DNA from 3 places in the Pantoea sp. Z09 genome. Region 2 is predicted to be linked to each of the others. Evidence: riboswitches for the same ligand, from Rfam matches in the RefSeq annotation. Region 2 holds a riboswitch; each other region holds the start of a gene.
The links. A riboswitch is a leader RNA that binds a small molecule or an ion and turns the genes downstream of it on or off. The one in region 2 is predicted to bind thiamine pyrophosphate.

Region 1 (7,131 bases), 2.0 Mb from region 2:
ACCGCCGGAGAGCTGGCCCGGCAGGCGCGTCAGCAGATCGCTTAACCCCACCTGATCGGCAATCTCCTCCAGCTGGCGCCGCTGCGCGGCGTTGAGCTTCAGCCCCGGATGCAGGCCCAGCGCCATATTCTGCTGCACGTTAAGGTGCGGAAACAGGTTGTTCTCCTGAAACAGCATCGACACCGGACGCTGCGACGGCACGCTGTGGGTGTGATCCGCGCCGTCGATGCGCAGCGCGCCCTGGCTGACCGGCAGAAAGCCGGCGATCAGGCTCAGCAGCGTGCTTTTGCCCGCGCCGCTTGGCCCCAGCACCGCCAGCCGTTCACCGCGCGCGGCGCTGAGGCTGAAACGCATCGGCAGATGTTGATAGAGATAGGTCAGATTAGTCAGTGTCAGCATGGCGGCCAGGAAGGGATTCCATCAGGGTAAACAGCAGCAAACAGAGCGCCAGCAGCAGCAGCGCGGTGACCGCGCCGTCTGCGCCGCGGTAGGCGCCGGTCTGCTGATAGAGGTAAAAGGGCAGGGTGCGGAAGTCGGCGCTGCCGAACAGTGCCACCACGCCGAAGTCGCCGATAGAGAGCACGCAGGCGAAGGCCAGCGCCTGCGCCAGCGGACGCTTCAGCGCGCGCAGTTCGATCAGCCGCAGCCGGTTCCAGCCGCTGACGCCCAGCGAGGCGCAGAGATGCGTATAGCGCTCGGCAAGATCGCGCATCGGATTTTCCAGCACCTTGAGCGCATAGGGCACGGCGAGCAGCGCGTTGGCGAAGATCACCAGCCCGTCGGGCGAGTCGGGCAGGCCGGTGGTGGCGTTGAACAGCAGAAAGAAGCCGGTCGCCAGCACGATGCCCGGCATCGCCAGGATCAGCATGCCGCTGGTTTCTATAAGCTGCGCAGGCAGCAGGCGCTGACGCAGGCGCAGCTCGCGGCTGCTCCACAGCAGCATCATGGTCAGCGTGACGCAGAGCACGCCGGCGCCGACAGCGATGCGCAGCGAGGTCAGGGTCGCCTGCCACAGCGCCGGCTGCGCCAGCGCGCCGCCCGACGCGCCGCGCAGCCCGTCAACCACCACCGCCAGCAGCGGCGGCAGCAGCAGCAAGAGGGCCAGCGTGATAATCAGCGCGTCGGCAAAGCGCGCGCGCCGCGAATCCTGCGGATCGCGCCAGCCGCGCAGCGGCGTGCTGCCCGCTGGGATCGCCTTGCTGAAGCGCTGGCTCAGCAGCACCAGCGTCAGGCAGAAGGCGAGCTGGATCAGCGCCAGCAGCGCGGCGCGGCCGGGATCGTAGTCGTAGCTCAGCGCCTGAAAGATCGCCAGCTCAACGGTGGTGGCCTGCGGGCCGCCGCCGAGCGACAGCACGGTGGCGAAGCTGGCGAAGCAGAGCATAAAAATCAGCGCGCCGGTCGGCAGCAGCTGACGGCGCAGCCAGGGCCACTCCAGCAGGTGGAACAGATGCCAGCCGCGCAGGCCGAGCTGGGCGGCGAGCTGACGCTGCTCGCCGGGAATGCTCTCCAGCGCCTGCAGCATCAGGCGCGTTGCCAGCGGCAGGTTGAAAAAAACGTGCGCCAGCAGAATGCCCTGTAGCCCATAGGGCGAAAAGCGGTAGTCAACGCCGAGCAGCTGGCAGAGCTGCGCCAGCCAGCCGACCCGGCCATAGACCGTCAGCAGGCCGAATACCGCCACCAGCACCGGCAGCACCAGCGTCATGGCGCAGAGGCGCAGCAGCAGCTGGCGGCCGGGAAAGCGGCGCCGGTAGAGCGCGCGCGCCAGCGGGATCGCCGGCAGCAGCGACAGCAGCGCGGAGAGCAGCGCCTGGGTAAAGGAGAAGCGCACCACATGGCGCAGATAGCTGTCGTGCAGCAGCCCACGCCAGTCGCCCGTCGGCGCGCTGAACCAGAGCGCGCCGAACGCCAGCAGCGCCACGGCGAGCAGCAGCAGCGCAGCAGCGCCGCCCGGCACCAGCCACAGCGGGATTAGCGGCTGACGGCGCGTTGCCATGCGCTAATCCAGCTGGCGCGCTGCTGCGCCACGTCCTGCGGGCTATAGTGCAGCGCGGTTTGCGGCACGCTCAGCGTCTGGAAACCGGCGGGCAGATCGCTTTTGATCACCGGATACATCCAGTTGCCGGTCGGGATGGCGTTCTGGAAGGCGGGCGTCAGCATAAACTGCATGAACTGCTGCGCCAGCTTCGGCTGCTTGCTGCTGGCGAGCTGCGCGGCGACTTCTACCTGCAGGTAGTGGCCTTCGGCGAACGGCGCGGCGGCGTAGTTCGCTTTCTTCTCTTCAATCAGGTGATAGGCGGGCGAGGTGGTGTAGCTCAGCACCAGATCCCCTTCGCCTTTCAGGAACAGTCCGTAGGCTTCGCTCCAGCCTTTGGTCACGGTGACGGTTTTCTGCGCCAGCTTCTGCCAGGCCTCGGGCGCCTTGTCGCCGTAGACCTTCTGCATCCAGAGCAGCAGGCCAAGGCCTGGGGTGCTGGTGCGCGGATCTTCATAGATGACACGCCACTTCTCCGGGCTTTCCACCAGTTCTTTCAGGCTGGTGGGCGGGTTTTTCAGGCGCGTTTTATCGTAGACGAAGGCGAAGTAGCCGTAGTCGAAGGGCACGAAGGTCTGATCCTGCCAGCCGCCTGGCAGCGTCAGGCTATGGAGATCGACCGTGCTTTTGGCGAACAGGCCGGTCTGCTGCGCCGCCTGCAGCAGATTGTTATCGAGGCCGAGCACCACGTCGGCCTTGCTGTTCTTGCCCTCCATGCGCACGCGGTTCAGCAGCGAGACGCCATCTTCCAGCGCCACATAGTTCAGCTCGCAGCCGCACTGCGCTTCAAACGCCTTTTTAACCGCCGGGCCGGGGCCCCATTCGGCGGAGAACGAGTCGTAGGTATAGACGGTCAGGGCAGGTTTGGCCGCCAGCGCCGGCACGGACAGCAATATCAGCAGAGGGAGAATCTGTTTAACCACTTTGCGCTCCAGGGGAGAGTTGTTATGAGTCGCAAAGGATCTGAGCGTAGCAGCCTCTCAAATCCCTACGTCGGTATTAACCGAATCAGGTTCGACGGGTTTATCTCAGCCTTTTGCAGGCACCCCGTTGAGAACGGCTCATTCTAGACATTTCGACGCCAGGGGGAAAGCGTCACAGCGTCGGCGGCGCGAACCAGGCGGATTTAAAGTCGAACCAGCCGAGGGTGTTAAGCCGCACGCCGCGCATGCTGCGCTGGCCTTCCAGCAGCAGCCAGTGATGGAACAGCGGATGCAAACCGCCCGCGTCCAGCAGCCGCTTGCTCCATTCGGCGAGCGGCAGCGCTTTGCGCCGCCAGCGCGCGGCGTCCTCTTCCCAGTCGAGCGGCAGACAGTGATGTAGCAGCGGGATCTCGTAGAGCTGGGCGAACAGCGCATACTCCAGCGGCAGAGTGAAGTTGACGCTGCCGAGCCAGACGTCGCTCTCCGCCTCGCCCTGATGCCAGGTTTCGTAGTCGACCTCGCGGGTAATCAGCTGCACCTGATGCTGCGCCAGCAGCGGACGCAGCGCGCTGGCGATGCCGTGATGTTCCACATGCTGGCTGTACCAGGTCAGCGTCAGGCGCTCCAGCCCCGCCGGCTTCTCCACCGGCGTCAGGTCGCGGCGGTGATGCCAGCGCGGCAGCAGGCCGTAGGCGGGATACCAGTAGCGCTGATAGCCCATCTCTGCATGGTTGAGCAGGGCGATGGGATTGAGCAAATAGCCGAGCCAGCGGCGGATGGCCGCGTCGCGACCTGTCGCGGAGCGCTGGTCGAACAAGAGGAAATAGCAGCCCTCTTCAAGGCGGCTCTCTTCTGATTTTTCATCCTCGCCGTCGCCCTGCAGCCGCACGCCGGAATAGACCAGCTCGTCGCTGATCTCCGGCAGCACCCAGATAGAGACGTCGTCGATCAGCGCGCGAAAGCCGAAGTAGTCGTCGAACGCTTCGATTTTCAGCTGGCTCTGCTGGTTGCGCACCACGCGATAGGGGCCAGTGCCGACGGGCTGGCGGGCAAAGTCGCGCATCTGCGGCCACTCGCGCGGCAGGATCATCGCGCTGACGCTGCCGAGCAGCCACGGCAGCCAGCTGTCCGGTTCGCTGAGGTGGATATCCAGCGTCCAGGGCGCGGGCGAATCAATCTCACGGATATGGGAGAAGAGCGGCTGCGGTCGCAGGCGCTCCAGGCTTGAAATCACGTCCGCCATCTCCAGCTCGCGGCCGTGGTGAAAGCGGATCGCCGGGCGCAGGTAGAAGCGCCAGTGCAGCGGCGAGATCGCCTGCCAGTGATGGGCGATATCCGCTTCGATTTCCCCGTTTTCCTCATTTATACGCGTCAGGCCGTTGAAAATTTGCCGCGCCAGATGGGTTTCCGAGCGACGCAGCGGCGAGCCAGGCAGCAGGTTGAGCAGCGGCCGGTAGTAGAGCACGCGCAAAATATGTTTGCCCTGACGAAAGCTGCGGCCAAGGTGGGCGCGGATCATCTGGCGCACCTCCGCCTTGTCGCCGACCAGCTGCACCAGCTGATCGATGCGATCCTGCGCCAGCAGATCTTCGGCGCGCTCCTGCTGCAGCGCCAGCCCGGTGTAGCAGAAGCTGAGCTGCGAGCGCTTGCCGCGTCCCGCCTCGGCCTGCCAGGTGAGCCAGCCCGCCTCCTGCATCGCATTGAGCAGGTTGCGCATATGGCGACGCGAACAGTGCAGCCGCTCGGCCAGCTCGCTCAGCGTGACCAGCTGGCTCTCGCCCTGACAGCTTTGCCACAGGCGGATGAACTGCTGCTTAAGGCGCGATGAGGACATAAAAGAGGAACTCCTTGTGAAAAGCGCTCAGTTTTTCCTGCCTCATATTACGGGCAAACTTAGCACTATTGGAAGAGCGGGAGGCATTCAGCACTGAATGGCGCTCGACCATGATGCCGCTGCGGCGGGATCTTTTCTGAGTAGGGTGCAATTACACCGCCAGCAGCGATTTTCTCTGCTGGCTTTTTTCTGTTGCGCTAGAATCCTTTCTCTTGTTTTTCCTGCTTTATCACCTGAAAGGGATGTCGCTATGAAGTCGCTGTTAACCCGGACGCGCCGTATCAATCCGGTCTTTCTCGCTTTTATGGCGGCCTCTTTTATGATCGGCGTCGCCGGCGCGCTGCAGGCGCCAACGCTGAGCCTGTTTCTGACGCGCGAGGTGCAGGCGCGCCCCTTCTGGGTCGGGCTGTTTTTCACCGTCAACGCCATTGCGGGCATTGCCGTCAGCATGCTGGTGGCGAAGCGCTCCGACAGCCGCGGCGATCGCCGCACGCTGATCCTCTTTTGCTGTGTGATGGCCTTTTGCAACGCGCTGCTGTTCGCCTTTACCCGCCACTATCTGACGCTGATCACCCTGGGCGTGCTGCTCTCGGCGCTGGCCAGCGTGTCAATGCCGCAGATCTTTGCGCTGGCGCGCGAGTATGCCGACCAGTCGGCGCGCGAAGCGGTGATGTTCAGTTCGGTGATGCGCGCGCAGCTGTCGCTCGCCTGGGTAATCGGTCCGCCGCTGTCGTTCGCCCTGGCGCTTAACTTCGGCTTCGTGACGCTGTTTCTGGTGGCGGCCGCGCTGTTTCTGGTCTGTATTGTGCTGATCAAATTCACCCTGCCGTCGGTGCCGCGCGCCCAGCCGCTGATGAGGAGCGGCGGCATGCCGCTGAGCGGCTGGCGCGACCGCGACGTGCGCCTACTGTTTATCGCCTCGGTGACGATGTGGACCTGCAACACCATGTATATCATCGATATGCCGCTCTACATCAGCGTGACGCTGGGGCTGCCGGAGAAGCTGGCGGGGCTGCTGATGGGCACCGCTGCCGGGCTGGAGATCCCGGTGATGCTGCTGGCCGGGCACTACGCGAAGCGCGTCGGCAAGCGCAATCTGATGCTGATCGCACTGGCGGCGGGCATTCTGTTTTATGCCGGGCTGGTGATGTTCGCCTCGCAGACCGCGCTGATGGCGCTGCAGCTGTTTAACGCGGTGTTTATCGGCATTATCGCCGGCATCGGCATGCTCTGGTTTCAGGATCTGATGCCGGGCAGGCCTGGGGCGGCGACCACGATGTTCACCAACTCGATTTCCACCGGGATGATTCTGGCAGGCGTGATTCAGGGCACGCTCAGCGAGCGCTTCGGGCATATTGCGGTGTACTGGCTGGCGCTGGGGCTGGCCGTCGCGGCGTTCGCCATGTCGGCGCGCGTGAAGAACGTATAAAAGAGAAGGGCGACGCGGTGGTCGCCCTTAAACAGGACCGGTGCTAACGAGGGTGGCATGGGCCGATCGCAAAGGCGCTCAAGGCATCCATGCTCGCTCGGCCCGCGACATCCCTGTCGCGGGACGCTTTGCTCTTCTGCCCATGCCACCCTCGTTTTGACTTTAGTGCTGTCTGGAAGTAAGCCTTAATTCAGAAACGCAGGCTGGCGCTGTTCGTAGTCGGTAATCGCCGCTTCGTGCTGCAGCGTCAGGCCGATGCTGTCGAGACCGTTCAGCATGCAGTGACGGCGGAAGCTGTCGATCTCAAACGAATAGACCTTGTCGCCCGCCGTCACCGTCTGCGCTTCCAGATCGACGGTAAAGCGGATGCCCGGCTGCGCCGCCACCAGCTGGAACATCTCGTCGACCTGCTCATCGCTGAGGCGCACCGGCAGCAGCTGGTTATTAAAACTGTTGCCGTAAAAAATGTCGGCGAAGCTCGGCGCAATCACCACGTGAAAACCGAAATCGGTCAGCGCCCAGGGCGCATGCTCGCGCGAGGAGCCGCAGCCGAAGTTTTCACGCGCCAGCAGAATGCTGGTGCCCTGAAATTCCGGCTTGTTCAGCACAAAGCTGGCGGTCGGCACGGTGCCAGCGTCATCGTCGAAACGCCAGTCGTGAAACAGGTGCGCGCCAAAGCCGGTGCGCGTCACCTTCTGCAGAAACTGTTTAGGAATAATGGCGTCGGTGTCGACGTTCGCCGCGTCCAGCGGGGCGACGATGCCGGTGTGCTGAGTAAATTTATTCGCCATGATCAAGCTCCTGTCAGTTCACGGATATCGGCAAAGTGGCCGGAAACAGCCGCTGCGGCGGCCATCGCCGGGCTAACCAGATGGGTGCGTCCGCCACGGCCCTGACGACCTTCAAAGTTACG
Region 2 (7,131 bases):
GTTGCTTCTCACCCAGGCGAAGTGTGCCCGGCTAAATGGAAAGAAGGCGACGCTACTCTGGCTCCGTCTCTGGACCTGGTTGGCAAAATCTAATTTCGACCCGGTTTTTCGATCTTTCTCTATCGGGTGCTGCGGCACCCGATTTCTTCTGACAGGAACTCACTATGCTCGACACCAATTTAAAAACCCAGCTCAAGGCCTACCTTGAGAAATTAACCAGGCCTGTTGAGTTAATCGCCACCCTGGACGATGGCGCCAAATCAGCGGAAATTCGCGATTTGCTGGCAGATATCGCCAGCCTGTCTGAAAAAGTCAGCTTCCGCGAAGAGAACGATCGTCCGGTGCGTAAACCCTCATTCCTGATCACCAACCCTGGCTCACACAGCGGCCCGCGCTTTGCCGGTTCGCCGATGGGTCATGAGTTCACCTCACTGGTGCTGGCGCTGCTGCAGACCGGCGGTCATCCGTCGAAAGAGACGCAGAGCCTGCTGGACCAGGTTGCGGCGCTGGATAGCGACCTGCATTTCGAAACCTATTACTCGCTGTCATGCCACAACTGTCCTGACGTAGTGCAGGCGTTGAACCTGATGGCGATCATCAACCCGCGCGTCTCGCACACGGCGATTGACGGCGGCATGTTCCAGAACGAGATCACCGAGCGCAATGTGATGGGCGTGCCGGCGGTTTACCTGAACGGCAAAGAGTTCGGTCAGGGCCGCATGAGCCTCGCTGAGATCGTCGGCAAGGTCGACACCAATGCAGAGAAACGCGCGGCGGAAGAGCTGAACAAGCGCGACGCCTATGAAGTGCTGATTGTCGGCAGCGGCCCGGCGGGCGCGGCGGCGGCCATCTACTCGGCGCGTAAGGGCATCCGTACCGGCCTGATGGGCGAGCGTTTCGGCGGCCAGGTGCTCGACACCGTGGATATCGAAAACTACATCTCCGTGCAGAAAACCGAAGGCGCGAAGCTGGCTGGCTCGCTGCGCGCCCACGTTGACGACTACGACGTTGACGTGATTGACACCCAGAGCGCCATCAAGCTGATCCCGGCGGCGAAAGCGGGTGGCCTGCACGCCATTGAAACCGCCTCAGGCGCGGTGCTGAAATCACGCAGCATTATCATCGCCACCGGCGCGCGCTGGCGCAACATGGGCGTACCGGGCGAAGAGCAGTATCGCACCAAGGGCGTGACCTACTGCCCGCACTGCGACGGCCCGCTGTTTAAAGGCAAGCGCGTCGCGGTCATTGGCGGCGGCAACTCCGGCGTGGAAGCGGCTATCGACCTGGCGGGTATCGTCGAGCACGTCACCCTGCTGGAGTTCGCGGGCGAAATGCGCGCCGATCAGGTGCTGCAGAACAAACTGCGCAGCCTGAAAAACGTTGACGTGATCCTGAACGCGCAGACCACCGAAGTGAAAGGCGACGGCAGCAAAGTCACCGGCCTGGCCTATATCGATCGCAACAACCAGACGGCGCACGATATCGCGCTGAGCGGTATCTTCGTGCAGATTGGCCTGCTGCCGAACACCACCTGGCTGGAAGGCGCAGTCGAGCGCAATAAAGTGGGCGAGATCCTGATTGACGCCAAATGCGAAACCAGCCTGAAAGGCGTGTTCGCGGCGGGCGACTGCACTACGGTGCCGTACAAGCAGATCATCATCGCCAGCGGCGAAGGCGCCAAAGCCTCGCTGAGCGCCTTTGACTATCTGATCCGCACTAAACCGGCTGAATAAGTTTTTGCGATAGCCACGCAACTGCCCCGGGACCGCTGTCTCGGGGCTTTTTTTTTAGTAGCCCGCCAGCGACATCAGCATCATCCATATCGGCGTCGTCACCGCCGCGAAGAGCGTGGAAAGAAGCATGCTCGCCGCCGCCGGCCCGGTCAGCACGTTGAACTTCTGCGACATCAGGTAGACGTTAACGCCGACCGCCATCGAACCCAGCAGCACCACTACCCGACTCTCCAGCGGCGGCAGACGCACCAGCCAGGCGATAGCCCAGATGGTCATCGGCTGCAAAATCAGCTTCAGCAAACAGATGGTATAGCTTGCGCGTAGCCCGTCGCGCACGCGGTAATGCGCGAGGCTCATGCCGAGCGTCACCAGCGACAGCGGCGCGGCGATAGAGCCAAGCATGCGCAGCGGTTCAGCGGCGATGGCCGGCAGCGGCTGTTTCAAAAAGCTCCACGCGGTGCCGCTAAGGATGCCGATAATCAGCGGATTTTTCGCCACGCTGAGCAGGGTGCGCCCGATGCCCTGCAGCGAAAAGCTGCCCTGTTTCGCCCACTCCACCGAAAGAGTCAGTAGCGTCCAGAGGATCAGGCTATTGAATACCAGCACCAGCGCCACCGACGGCAGCGCCTGCGGACCAAGCAGCACCGTCGCTACTGGAATGCCCAGCATCACGTTATTGGAAAAGATGCCGCCAAGGGCGAAAACCGTGCCCGCGACGCCGTCGAGCTTAAACAGCCGCGCGCCCAGGATGCGGCCAAGGATGAAAATCAGCAGGCAACTGCCGAAAAAGGCCAGCAGCAGCCGCACATCCACCGGCGGGCTTTTATAGAAGTCGCTCATTACGCGGAACAGCATGCAGGGCAGGGCGACGTTGAACACAAAGCGGTTCATACCTTCGCTAATAGAAATCGGCCATTTGCCGATACGCGTCAGGGCGTAACCAAGAAGAATTAAAATAAACAGCGGAGCGGAAAGGTAAATCTGATGGGTAAGCGTATCAAGCAAGCTGGGCATGGCGCGTCTGTTATCTGCATCAGGTTACATCAGCCTAACATGTTGTTGCCAAAAGCGTCACCCAGCAGCGCAGCGTTTATCCCAGCCAGCGTCGCGCCTGCGCGTCGCTGATATCGCTGTAGTAGACGCGATGGAGAGTTTCGTCGCAGGTGCGGCAGCGGGCAGAGATAAAGGTGGAAAAATAGCATCTGCCGTTGGGCGCCACGGCGTTGGCGCGCGAGATATGAATGTCCTGCCAGCGGTGGCGGTGCGGAATAAACGGAAAAAACTTCATGGTGCGTCCCTGATGGCGATAGCAAGTGGATAAGGGTACGTAACGCGATGAAATGCTGTGATTATTTTTAATGGGTCAGGCAGGTGGGGTTTGCGCAGCTGATGAAAAGTAAACCCGCAGCATTAAGTCCTTTTTTCGGCGGTGACGGCTTGATCGAGATCATGCGGAACCGTGCTAACTGGTAATACCTCTTAAGAGGTAGGCGTATTGCTTTCGCCAGGCGCCTCTCTTATGCTGCTGACGTAACATTCGACTCGGGGTGCCCTTCTTTGTGAAGGCTGAGAAATACCCGTAATACCTGATCTGGATAATGCCAGCGTAGGGCCGCCGTCAAAGAAGTAAATGTAACCCGTTTTTAGTAAAAACAACGGGTTACTTATCTCTCGTTGCTCTCGAAATTTTACCGAGGTCAATTGAGGGTGACATTATGAGGTATAAATCTCTTCGTTATACGTTTCAGCGTTCGAATACGTATTACATCCAATTCCGTTTCTCTGACGGTAAATCTTTCAAACGTAGCCTCGACACTGATAGCTATCGTGTTGCCAGCGCGATGATGGCTTCGCTGATTCCTCTGGTTCCTTTTGTCCAAGATCAAACTCTTGCACTGACAGATTTCACAAAACGCATTGATGCAATCAAATCCTCAATAGCAGGTGATTTGAAAAGTGTCCTTTCGTTTGCAGGTGGTAAATCAAAGTCTGAAAAAGCTGTGAAGCCTATAGAGGTAAAGTCTGGAATTTCACTCCTTAAGGCCTGGGAAATGTATAAGGCGGCTAAAGGCACAAAGTGGAGTCGTGGAATTGCACAGGCCAATGAGCGCTTTATGGAGGTTTTGTTTGTTGTGCTGGGCAAGGAGAAGGATGTAATCACAGTCAACAAACAGGACATTAAGCAAGTGATGGAAGTGGTTGAAAATCTGCCCAAGCGCGTAGTGCAGCCATACCGCTCTATGACGCTGGAACAATTGATTGCACTTGAAGACGTTCCAGAGGCTGATCTTGTAGGTGATGAAGCGATGCATAAGCATCTGAAGATCTACAAAAGCCTGTTCAAAACCTTCCTAACTGATGCCAAGGGGATACTTGAAAAGAGTCCTACAGACGGTCTCTCCGCCTCAGCCTGGCTTTGTTGAATAAATCAGATTTCGGGTAAGTCTCCCCCGTAGCGGGTTGTGTTTTCAGGCAATACGCACGCTTTCAGGCATACCTGCTTTCGTCATTTTGTTCAGCGCTCGTACCAGGGCCATAGCCTCTGCAACCTGACCATCGTAGTCACGCAGTGTCAGTGAACCCCCGAACAGCTGTTTTACCCGGTACATCGCCGTTTCCGCTATCGAGCGACGGTTGTAATCTGTTGTCCATTTCCACCGCGCATTACTCCCGGTCATTCGCTGATTAGCCACTGCACGGTTACGGTCTGCATATTCACCGGGCCAGTAACCCGCACCTTTTCGGGGAGGGATAAGCGCGCTGATTTTCTTACGCCGCAGTTCATCGTGACATAGCCGGGTATCGTAAGCGCCATCGGCGGCGGCTGACCTGATTTTCCGGTGGGTTTGCCGGATTAACCCGGGGAAGGCCTCTGAGTCCGTAACGTTGTTCAGCGACAGGTCAGCGCAGATGATTTCATGTGTTTTACTGTCAACGGCGAGATGCAGCTTACGCCAGATACGGCGGCGTTCCTGGCCATGCTTTTTGACTTTCCACTCGCCTTCACCGAAGACCTTCAGCCCGGTGGAATCAATTACCAGGTGTGCGATTTCACCCCGGGTGGGCGTTTTGAAACTGACATTAACCGACTTTGCCCGCCTGCTGACACAGCTGTAATCCGGGCAGCGTAGCGGAACGTTCATCAGAGAAAAAATGGAATCAATAAAGCCCTGCGCAGCGCGCAGGGTCAGCCTGAATACGCGTTTAATGACCAGCACAGTCGTGATGGCAAGGTCAGAATAGCGCTGAGGTCTGCCTCGTGAAGAAGGTGTTGCTGACTCATACCAGGCCTGAATAGCTTCATCATCCAGCCAGAAAGTTATGGAGCCACGGTTGATGAGGGCTTTATTGTAGGTGGGCCAGTTGGTGATTTTGAACTTTTGCTTTGCCACGGAACGGTCTGCGTTGTCGGGAAGATACGTGATCTGATCCTTCAACTCAGCAAAAGTTCGATTTATTCAACAAAGCCCTTTTACACGTAAACGGTGACTTGTTATCTGCCGCGTATTCAGTGACGAAATACCACTCGCCGTTGTAGAAGTCCTTCTGAATAAGTCCCGATTCCAGCCACTGATTGATTACGCGATGCGGGTTGCCGTTGTCCCATTCCTGAAGGAAATCTTCAAAGGTGAAGCAGTGCTTCATCATCTGTTCAGCCCAATACAGGAAGGCCACGCGGGTTGGGGTTGTCGGAAGGTTGTGACTGCGTAAACGGTCGCGGTAAACGTGATATTCGAATCGAGGCATCCACGCCTCAATGAGGTGCAGCGAATTGCTGCTATCTTTGTCACTCATCTGTATGAGTTTTCCTTTTGTTAAGTTGAAAAAAAATCCCACGGCGAAAGGAATGTTCCGGCTTATTACTGGAGACCTGCTTGGATGACAGGGATAGATAATGAGCGCGGCAATCGCGCGGGAGATTTGGGTTCACTCGTGTGTGAAGGTTTGCTATGAAATGGTGCTGTGTGACGCGATCCCGGCTGGGCCAGTGATGCTCAAAGCTCGATAGGGAGAAGTAAACTCTGTGAGATGGAATCTCGCGCTTTGCTTACCCTACACTCTTATAATAACAGATTTAGCACAAAATGTCAATTTTTATTTATTGACTTGTTTCTGTTGTCTGTGGTATGTCGTGACAGTTGTTGGGTGGTATCTAATGGGAAGAAAGTTAGCTTGAATGACGGCTGTTTTGTAAACATAATATCTCGCTATTAGAGCGAGTTATGGGATTCAGGAGCAGGCCATTACTATCAGGGACGAATGCTTTCGATACATCCGGCACGGTGTTAACAATGGCGGTAAGGATGACTGGCGCACGCCGTTTCAATTGTTAAGGGAATTAGACAATGAATTTGATTTCACGGTTGATGCGGCAGCAGATGCTGACAATGCAGTGTGTGATCGGTATTGGGATGCTGAGGCTGATGCACTGATTCAAAGCTGGGAAGGTGAGAGGGTGTTTTGCAATCCTCCTTTCTCAATGACGGCTGATTTCCTTACGAAAGCAGGTGAGGCTGACTTATCCATATTCGTGATTGCAGCCAGACCACAGGCGACATATTTTCTCTCTGGCGTGTTCGCTAACCCTCACTGCCACGAAATCAGGTTTCTACACCGTGGCGTTAAGTTCATCCATCCTGCCCGGCTTGAGAGCGTGAGATCACCATTACCAATTTGTGTTGTTGTGTTCAGAAAAGAACACTGTGCAGGAGATAAGCGCATAACTGTAGCCTGTGCCGATTCAGGGAAGGAGTTATGCACGGTTGCAGGACGTAAGCCCGGTAAGCCTTCAACGCACAATTTCTCTATTAAGGACGGGGTGATTCAGGACTACAGGAAGGGCGTGGACATTAGTGAATTAGTGGAACGGCACAAAGTGAGCAGGGCAACTATTTATAGATGGGTAAAGTAGCTCCTGTGACGTTCTAAGAAGCACGCTCAATACAATTGGTTGTTGGGTTAAGGTTGGAGAATAGAGTGCGTAAGAGGGGATTACAGGAAGTGTGAGATGTTGTGAGTTATCTCAGCAGGATAACCTCTAAGGTTAAGTTCAATCTGAACTTTGTTAACTGTGTAGTGTTTCATCTGTTAGATCAGGGAGATTGGAACTAACGTTAGTTATCACTAGAGTAAAGTGATGCATCTAACCATTCAATGATCTTATCCCTTTTCCCTTACAGGAAGGGATACATTCTGTAGCTATGTTCCATTCCGTAGACTCCTATCTACGATAGTCATCTACTACATGAAACATAGCTACAGAGAATAATTAAACAATACCACTACTCGCTATCGCTCGCAACTTCGGCGTTAAAATACCACAAATGAAATTAAATGTCAACATAAGTCTATTGCTTTTTTTCTGATTGTATGCTCATAAATGGCTAGAAACTTTTTT
Region 3 (7,131 bases), 1.6 Mb from region 2:
GTCAGCACGCCGCCCCAGGTGTCGAACACCATCACCGACTGCGCGCCCGCGCGGATCTGCGCGTTGAGATAGAGGATGACGCTGTCCGCCAGCTTATCGAGCATCGCGTGCAGCGTGGCGGGATCGGCGTACATCATCTTTTTGATCTTCGTGAAGGCTTTGCTGCTGCCGCCTTCCACCATATAGGTCGCCAGCGTCCAGGGGCTGCCGGAGAAGCCAATCAGCGGCACTTCGCCCTTGAGGTTTTTGCGAATGGTGCGCACCGCGTTCATTACATAGCCGAGTTCCTGCTCTGGATCGGGCACCGGCAGTTTATCGACATCGGCGCGGCAGGTAATCGGGCTGGAGAAGCGCGGGCCTTCGCCGGTTTCGAAGTAGAGTCCCAGACCCATCGCGTCGGGAATGGTCAGGATATCGCTAAAGAGGATCGCCGCGTCCAGCGGGTAGCGACGCAGCGGCTGCAGGGTGACTTCACACGCCAGTTCGGCGTTTTTGCACAGCGACATAAAATCGCCAGCTTCGGCGCGCGTCGCTTTATATTCCGGCAAATAACGCCCGGCTTGTCGCATCATCCACACCGGGGTGATATCCACCGGCTGACGTAACAGGGCGCGCAGATAACGATCGTTCTTTAGTTCACTCATTTCAGGACTCTCTCAATTTCAGGCGCCTAGTGTAACACTTCTCAGGCGTCGGCGCGGCAGATGGCAACGGTATCTTCTATCAGGCGGCGCGCCACGGTGCCGGGCGGCGGCAACAGCGGCAGCGCGTCGTAGCGGTACCAGCCGGCGTCCAGCAGCTCTTTGTTGTCGATTTGCAGATCGCCGCCGTCATACTCCGCCATAAACGCCATCATCAGCGAATGGGGGAACGGCCAGGGCTGCGACGTGACATAGCGCAAATTCTTGACGCGCACGTTGCTCTCTTCCATGACCTCGCGCGCGACCGCCTGCTCCAGCGTTTCGCCTACCTCGACAAAGCCCGCCAGCACGGTATAGATGCTGTTGCGATGGCGCGCATGGTTGGCGAGCAGAATCTCATCGCCGCGCCGAATGGCGACAATGATGCAGGGCGCGATTTGCGGATAGTAGCGTTCGCGGCAGTGGCCGCACAGACAGGCGTTCTCCTGCTTGCTGAGATGCATCTCGTGACCGCAGTAGCCGCAGAAGCGATGCGAGCGATAAAACTCCGCCAGCTGCACCGCGCGTCCGGCCAGCTGGAACAGCCCCGCCTCTTCATCAATCAGCTGGCGCACCGAGAACATATCGCGATCGCGATTTTCACACACCAGCCAGACCGTTTCGCCTTGCCACTCGCCGACCGCCTGCGCCTTGCTTCCCGCTAGCTTAAACGCAGCGGCGCTGCCGTGCGGCAGGTCGCCCTGCGGCAACCAAAGTTTCTGTTCATGGCTGACAATCCACCATCCAGCGTCTACGCTTGAGATCTCATGTTGCATCTAATCGTCATCCTTAGCGTCTTTTCGATACGCTGAAGTCCTGATGTTAAGTATGTAGACAAACAACTATACCCTAAATCGTTCAGCTTGCAGGCGGCCTCTGACCCGCCGCGGCCGCCACGGTCAGGGGGATTTTATTGATATGGAGTCAGAAATGCTTAACCAGTTAAATGTCCTGACCGAGCGCGTAGGTGGCAGCAATGAACTGGTCGATTCGTGGCTGGACGCCCGTCGCCAGCTACTGGTGTCTTATTACCACCTGGTTGGGCTGAAACCCAACAAAGAGGCGCTCACGACGTTAGACGAGCAGGCGCTCGACAACTTTTGTCACGGTCTGGTCGATTACCTTTCCGCCGGTCACTTCAGTATCTATGAGCGCATCATCAATGAGATGGAAGGCGACAGCCCGATGATCGCCGCCGCGCAGATTTATCCGCCGCTGGAAGCCAATACCGAACGTCTGATGCAGCTCTACGATGGCCATCTGCAGCAGTCGATCGACGACGACAACTGTGTTGATTTCCAGCTGGCGCTGTCGGAAGTCGGCGAAGTGCTGGAGGCACGTTTCACGCTGGAAGATAAGCTGATCCAGCTTGCCTGGGATAACAGCCTGGTGCGCGCCCCGGTGGCGAACGACAGCAGCCAGCTCTCGCGTCCGGCTTAAGGTTAACCAGTTGTAAATCGCTTGTTATTCTGAACCAGCCCTTTTATGCTAAACGGGTTTTCGGCGATAACGTCGAAAACCCGTTTTGTTTTTGTGCAATATGCACTGGCGTTTTGCGTTTTAAGCGTAGCGTGCGCAGCCAGTTCACGCTCGGACAGCGCGCAGGGACGGGAGCATACTGAAGTATGTGACCGTCACGAGCACTGCCCAGGCGCGAAATGGCAAGCTAAGTAGCTTAAAACGTAAAACGAAATCTTGTCGGAGTGCCCGCAAGGGCTGAGACCGTTAATTCGGGATCCGCGGAACCTGATCAGGTTAGAACCTGCGAAGGGAACAAGAGTAAACATCATCAGTGCGCAGGCGGCTGCCTGTCGTGTCTGTTACTCCTTCCGAACTCCGGACAAGCAACGTTCCCCCTCAACAGGAAAATTGCTATGTCTACCACCAAAACCAACCGACGTGAGCAGCGCGCGCAGGCGCAGGCGTTTATCCATGCGCTTCAGGGCGGCGTCGCCTTTCCCAACTCAAAACGTATCTGGATCCAGGGCAGCCGCGACGATATCCGCGTGCCGATGCGCGAGATCCAGCTCAGCCCGACGCTGACGGGCGGCAGCAAGGATGCGCCGCGCTATGAGGAAAATGAGGCGGTGCCGGTCTACGATACGGCGGGGCCTTATGGCGATCCCGATGCCACGATCGACGTACAGCGCGGGCTGGCGAAGCTGCGCGCCGGCTGGATTGCCGCGCGCGGCGACAGCGATACGTTAGAGCAAATCAGCTCGCACTACACCCAGCAGCGTCTGGCCGATGATGGGCTGGATCATCTGCGTTTCGACCATTTGCCGCAGCCGCGCCGCGCGAAAGCGGGACGCCGCGTCACGCAGCTCCACTATGCGCGTCAGGGTATCGTGACGCCGGAGATGGAGTTTATCGCGCTGCGCGAGAATATGGGGCGCGAGCGCATTCGCGGTGAAGTGCTGCGTCAGCAGCATCCGGGCTACAGCTTCGGCGCGCAGCTGCCGGAAAACATCACGCCTGAGTTCGTGCGTCAGGAAGTGGCCGCTGGCCGCGCCATCATTCCCGCCAATATCAACCATCCCGAGTCGGAGCCAATGATTATCGGCCGTAACTTCCTGGTGAAGGTCAACGCCAACATCGGCAACTCGGCGGTCACCTCCTCTATCGAGGAAGAGGTAGAGAAACTGGTCTGGTCAACGCGCTGGGGCGCCGACACCGTGATGGATCTTTCGACCGGCCGCTATATTCACGAAACGCGCGAATGGATCCTGCGCAATAGCCCGGTGCCTATCGGCACCGTGCCGATCTATCAGGCGCTGGAGAAGGTCAACGGCGTCGCGGAAAATCTCGACTGGGAGGTGTTCCGCGACACCCTGCTGGAGCAGGCGGAGCAAGGGGTAGATTACTTCACTATTCATGCCGGCGTGCTGCTGCGCTATGTGCCGATGACGGCGAAGCGCCTGACCGGCATTGTCTCGCGCGGCGGATCCATTATGGCGAAGTGGTGCCTGTCGCATCACCGCGAGAGTTTTCTCTATGAGCATTTCCGCGAGATTTGCGAAATCTGCGCCGCCTACGACGTTTCCCTGTCGCTCGGCGACGGGCTGCGTCCCGGCTCGATTCAGGATGCCAACGACGAGGCGCAGTTCGCCGAGTTGCACACGCTGGGCGAGCTGACAAAGATCGCCTGGGAGTATGACGTGCAGGTGATGATCGAAGGCCCCGGCCATATTCCGATGCAGATGATCCGCCGCAATATGACCGAACAGCTGGAACATTGCCACGAGGCACCGTTTTACACGCTTGGCCCGCTGACCACCGATATCGCGCCCGGCTACGATCACTTCACCTCCGGCATCGGCGCCGCGATGATCGGCTGGTTCGGCTGCGCCATGCTCTGCTACGTCACGCCGAAAGAGCACCTTGGCCTGCCGAACAAAGAGGACGTCAAACAGGGGCTGATTACCTATAAGATCGCCGCCCACGCGGCGGATCTGGCCAAGGGCCATCCCGGCGCGCAGATCCGCGATAACGCCATGTCCAAAGCGCGTTTCGAATTCCGCTGGGAAGATCAGTTTAACCTGGCGCTCGATCCGCATACCGCCCGCGCCTATCACGATGAGACGCTGCCGCAGGAGTCAGGCAAAGTCGCTCACTTCTGCTCGATGTGCGGCCCTAAATTCTGCTCGATGAAAATCAGTCAGGAGGTGCGCGACTACGCGGCCCGCCAGCAAACCGAGGCGCAGCCTGTTGAGATCGGCATGCAGCAGATGTCGGACCGGTTTCGCCGCCAGGGCAGCGAGCTTTATCACTCGGCCGATGCGCTGAACGAGGAGAACCCATGAATACCCCCTTTCCCGCTACCGCGCCGCGCTTAGGGCTCTATCCGGTGGTCGACAGCGTCGAGTGGATCGCGCGACTGCTGGAGGCGGGCGTGCGCACTATCCAGCTGCGCATCAAAGATCGCGATGACGAGGCGGTAGAACCGGCGATCGCCGAGTCGATTGCCCTCGGCAAGCGCTATCACGCGCGGCTGTTTATCAATGATTACTGGCGGCTGGCGATCAAGCATCGCGCCTATGGCGTGCATCTCGGTCAGGAGGATCTCGACGTCGCCAACCTGAATGCCATTCGCGAGGCGGGCCTGCGGCTGGGCCTGTCGACCCATGACGACGCCGAACTGGATCGCGCGCTGGCGATTGGCCCTTCCTATATCGCGCTGGGGCATATTTTTCCCACCCAGACGAAAGCGATGCCGTCCGCGCCGCAAGGTCTGGCGGAGCTGCAGCGGCATATCGCGCGGCTGAAGGGCATCTCCACCGTGGCGATTGGCGGCATCAGCCTTGAACGCGCGCCTGCGGTGCTGGCGACCGGCGTCGGCAGCATCGCCGTGGTCAGCGCCATCACTCAGGCGCCAGACTGGCGCGCGGCGACTGAGACGTTGCTAAAACTGGCAGAGGCGCAGCCAGACGCCTGAAACGCAATACGCCGCGCAAAAGGCAGCAACGGTTTGCAACAGCGGTAAAAAGCATGGAAGACGGCGCGCAGCGACAGGCATTCTCTGTAGCGCCGTTTTTCTGTTTCGCTACAGTGGCTCTCGCCGGGTTATCCAGCCCGGCCAGGGCCAGGACCTCCCCTTCACCCTCTCTGGCCCTGCCCTCAGCTACTTCGCCAGGAGGATCTCATGCTGCATGGATTGTGGAGAGTGTTCGCCCGCGCAGGCGGCTATCGCGCGCTCGACGGCCTCGCCGACTTTTGCCAGCGCCTGTTCGACGCGATCGTCGAGCGTTATCGCAAAGCTCAGCCGCAGACAGTTACGGTATTTTCCCGAGGCGGAAAAAAGCGAGCCGACCGCGATCTGAATATGAGAATCGCGCAGCTCGCGGTTAAGGCGCACGGCGTCAAACGCCTCCGGCAGCTCAACCCACATCATAAATCCGCCCTGCGGCCGCGACACGCAGATGCCACACGGAAAATAGTGGCGCACCCAGCAGCTAAAGCTGCTGTAGTTGCGCTGATAAAACTGACGCATGCGCCGCAGATGCGGCTGATAGTGGCCCTGACGAATAAACTCCGCCAGCGCGTGCTGCGCCAGCGTATTGCTCGAGCCGGTGGCGATATATTTCATATGCAGCACGCGGTCGCGATAGCGCCCCGGCGCCACCCAGCCTGTGCGCAGGCCTGGGGCGATGGTTTTCGAAAAAGAGCTGCACAGCAGCACGCGGCCGTCCAGATCCATCGACTTCAGGGTCGCGGGCCGCGGATAGTCCCACGCCAGTTCGCCATAAACATCGTCTTCGATAATCGCCACGTCAAAACGCTGCGCCAGCGTCAGCAGCGCGCGCTTGCGCGCTTCCGGCATAATAAAGCCCAGCGGATTGTTGCAGTTCGGTACCACCATCACCGCCTTGATTGGCCACTGCTCGAACGCCAGCTCAAGCGCTTCCAGACTGATGCCGGTGACCGCATCGGTGGGGATCTCGATGGCGCGGATGCCGAAGCCGCGCAGGGTCTGCATAATGCCGTGGAACGATGGCGACTCCACCGCGATGATGTCGCCTGGCTCGCATACCGCGCGAATCGATACCGACAGCGCTTCATGGCAGCCGGTGGTGATGACGATATCCTCAACCGACAGCTGACAGCCGCTGTCGATGGCCAGCCGCGCGATCTGCTCGCGCAAGGCGACCACGCCATACAGATTATCGTAGCCGAGAAGTTCGGTTGCCTGCCGCTGCGCCTGACGGCTGAGGATTTTCCACATCGGTTTAAGGGTAGGCTGCGTCAGATTAGGCATGCCGCTGCCCAGCTGCATCATGTTCGGCTCCAGCCGCGTATCGAGCAGATCCAGCACCGACTCCCACTGCGTGATCTCTACTGGACGCTGTACCGGGCGCGTCAGCCGCGGCACCGGCGGTGTCGCTTTGCGCGGCGTAACGAAATAGCCGGAACGCGGCTGCGGCGTAATCAGCTGCTTCTCCTCCAGCACGTGATAGGCCTGCTGCACGGTGCTAATGCTGACGCCATGTTCAAGGCTCAGGCTCCGCACTGACGGCAGCTTCTCGCCGTGGCGATAAAGCCCCTGCTCAATGCGCTGTGCCAGATGCATCGCCAGCTGTTGATAACGCGTCATGATCGTCTCCCTCAGGCAAGCAGCGGTGAAAAACAGTACAGACAAGCGTTTTTTTTACCATTCAGATGGTCTTTGCGGCAATCTGTATGTTAAAGAAAGTCGATTTTTGCGTCTGTATCCTTTTTCCGCGTCGGCGGACACTACTCCCTGGTTCATAAACGAGGATCAGGAAAATGGGATATGAAGAAAACTGTGCGGCCAAACCTTTCGCGGTCACGCCATGGCATCTGCTGCGCGCCCTCGCGCACGGCATTAAAGCGATCCACCAGCGGCGTAAGACGCGTCAGATCCTGTCGCATCTGAACGATGCGCAGCTCAAAGATATCGGATTGACGCGCAGCGATATTGAAAACGAACGAT

Region 1: linked by a shared signal. The riboswitch ahead of thiB (thiamine ABC transporter substrate binding subunit) and the one ahead of MC269_RS06075 (hypothetical protein) in region 2 are both predicted to bind thiamine pyrophosphate.
Region 3: linked by a shared signal. The riboswitch ahead of thiC (phosphomethylpyrimidine synthase ThiC) and the one ahead of MC269_RS06075 (hypothetical protein) in region 2 are both predicted to bind thiamine pyrophosphate.

Annotation. Positions count from the first base shown of each region.
Region 1 is NZ_CP092373.1:3,235,056-3,242,186, reverse strand. It holds gene thiQ (thiamine ABC transporter ATP-binding protein ThiQ) at 1-399, opposite strand, end outside; gene thiP (thiamine/thiamine pyrophosphate ABC transporter permease ThiP) at 383-1,993, opposite strand; gene thiB (thiamine ABC transporter substrate binding subunit) at 1,969-2,955, opposite strand; TPP riboswitch at 3,000-3,092, opposite strand; gene sgrR (HTH-type transcriptional regulator SgrR) at 3,128-4,789, opposite strand; gene MC269_RS15500 (MFS transporter) at 5,040-6,218, shown strand; gene leuD (3-isopropylmalate dehydratase small subunit) at 6,404-7,009, opposite strand; gene leuC (3-isopropylmalate dehydratase large subunit) at 7,012-7,131, opposite strand, start outside.
Region 2 is NZ_CP092373.1:1,262,404-1,269,534, forward strand. It holds gene ahpC (alkyl hydroperoxide reductase subunit C) at 1-93, shown strand, start outside; gene ahpF (alkyl hydroperoxide reductase subunit F) at 165-1,733, shown strand; gene MC269_RS06065 (AEC family transporter) at 1,788-2,747, opposite strand; gene MC269_RS06070 (hypothetical protein) at 2,824-3,021, opposite strand; TPP riboswitch at 3,267-3,363, shown strand; gene MC269_RS06075 (hypothetical protein) at 3,449-4,156, shown strand; gene MC269_RS06080 (IS5-like element IS903B family transposase) at 4,202-5,170, opposite strand; gene MC269_RS06085 (hypothetical protein) at 5,172-5,528, opposite strand; gene MC269_RS06090 (DNA N-6-adenine-methyltransferase) at 6,061-6,645, shown strand.
Region 3 is NZ_CP092373.1:3,625,828-3,632,958, forward strand. It holds gene hemE (uroporphyrinogen decarboxylase) at 1-644, opposite strand, end outside; gene nudC (NAD(+) diphosphatase) at 686-1,456, opposite strand; gene MC269_RS17350 (Rsd/AlgQ family anti-sigma factor) at 1,611-2,120, shown strand; TPP riboswitch at 2,370-2,470, shown strand; gene thiC (phosphomethylpyrimidine synthase ThiC) at 2,555-4,483, shown strand; gene thiE (thiamine phosphate synthase) at 4,480-5,115, shown strand; gene MC269_RS17365 (PLP-dependent aminotransferase family protein) at 5,302-6,771, opposite strand; gene MC269_RS17370 (DUF1127 domain-containing protein) at 6,945-7,131, shown strand, end outside.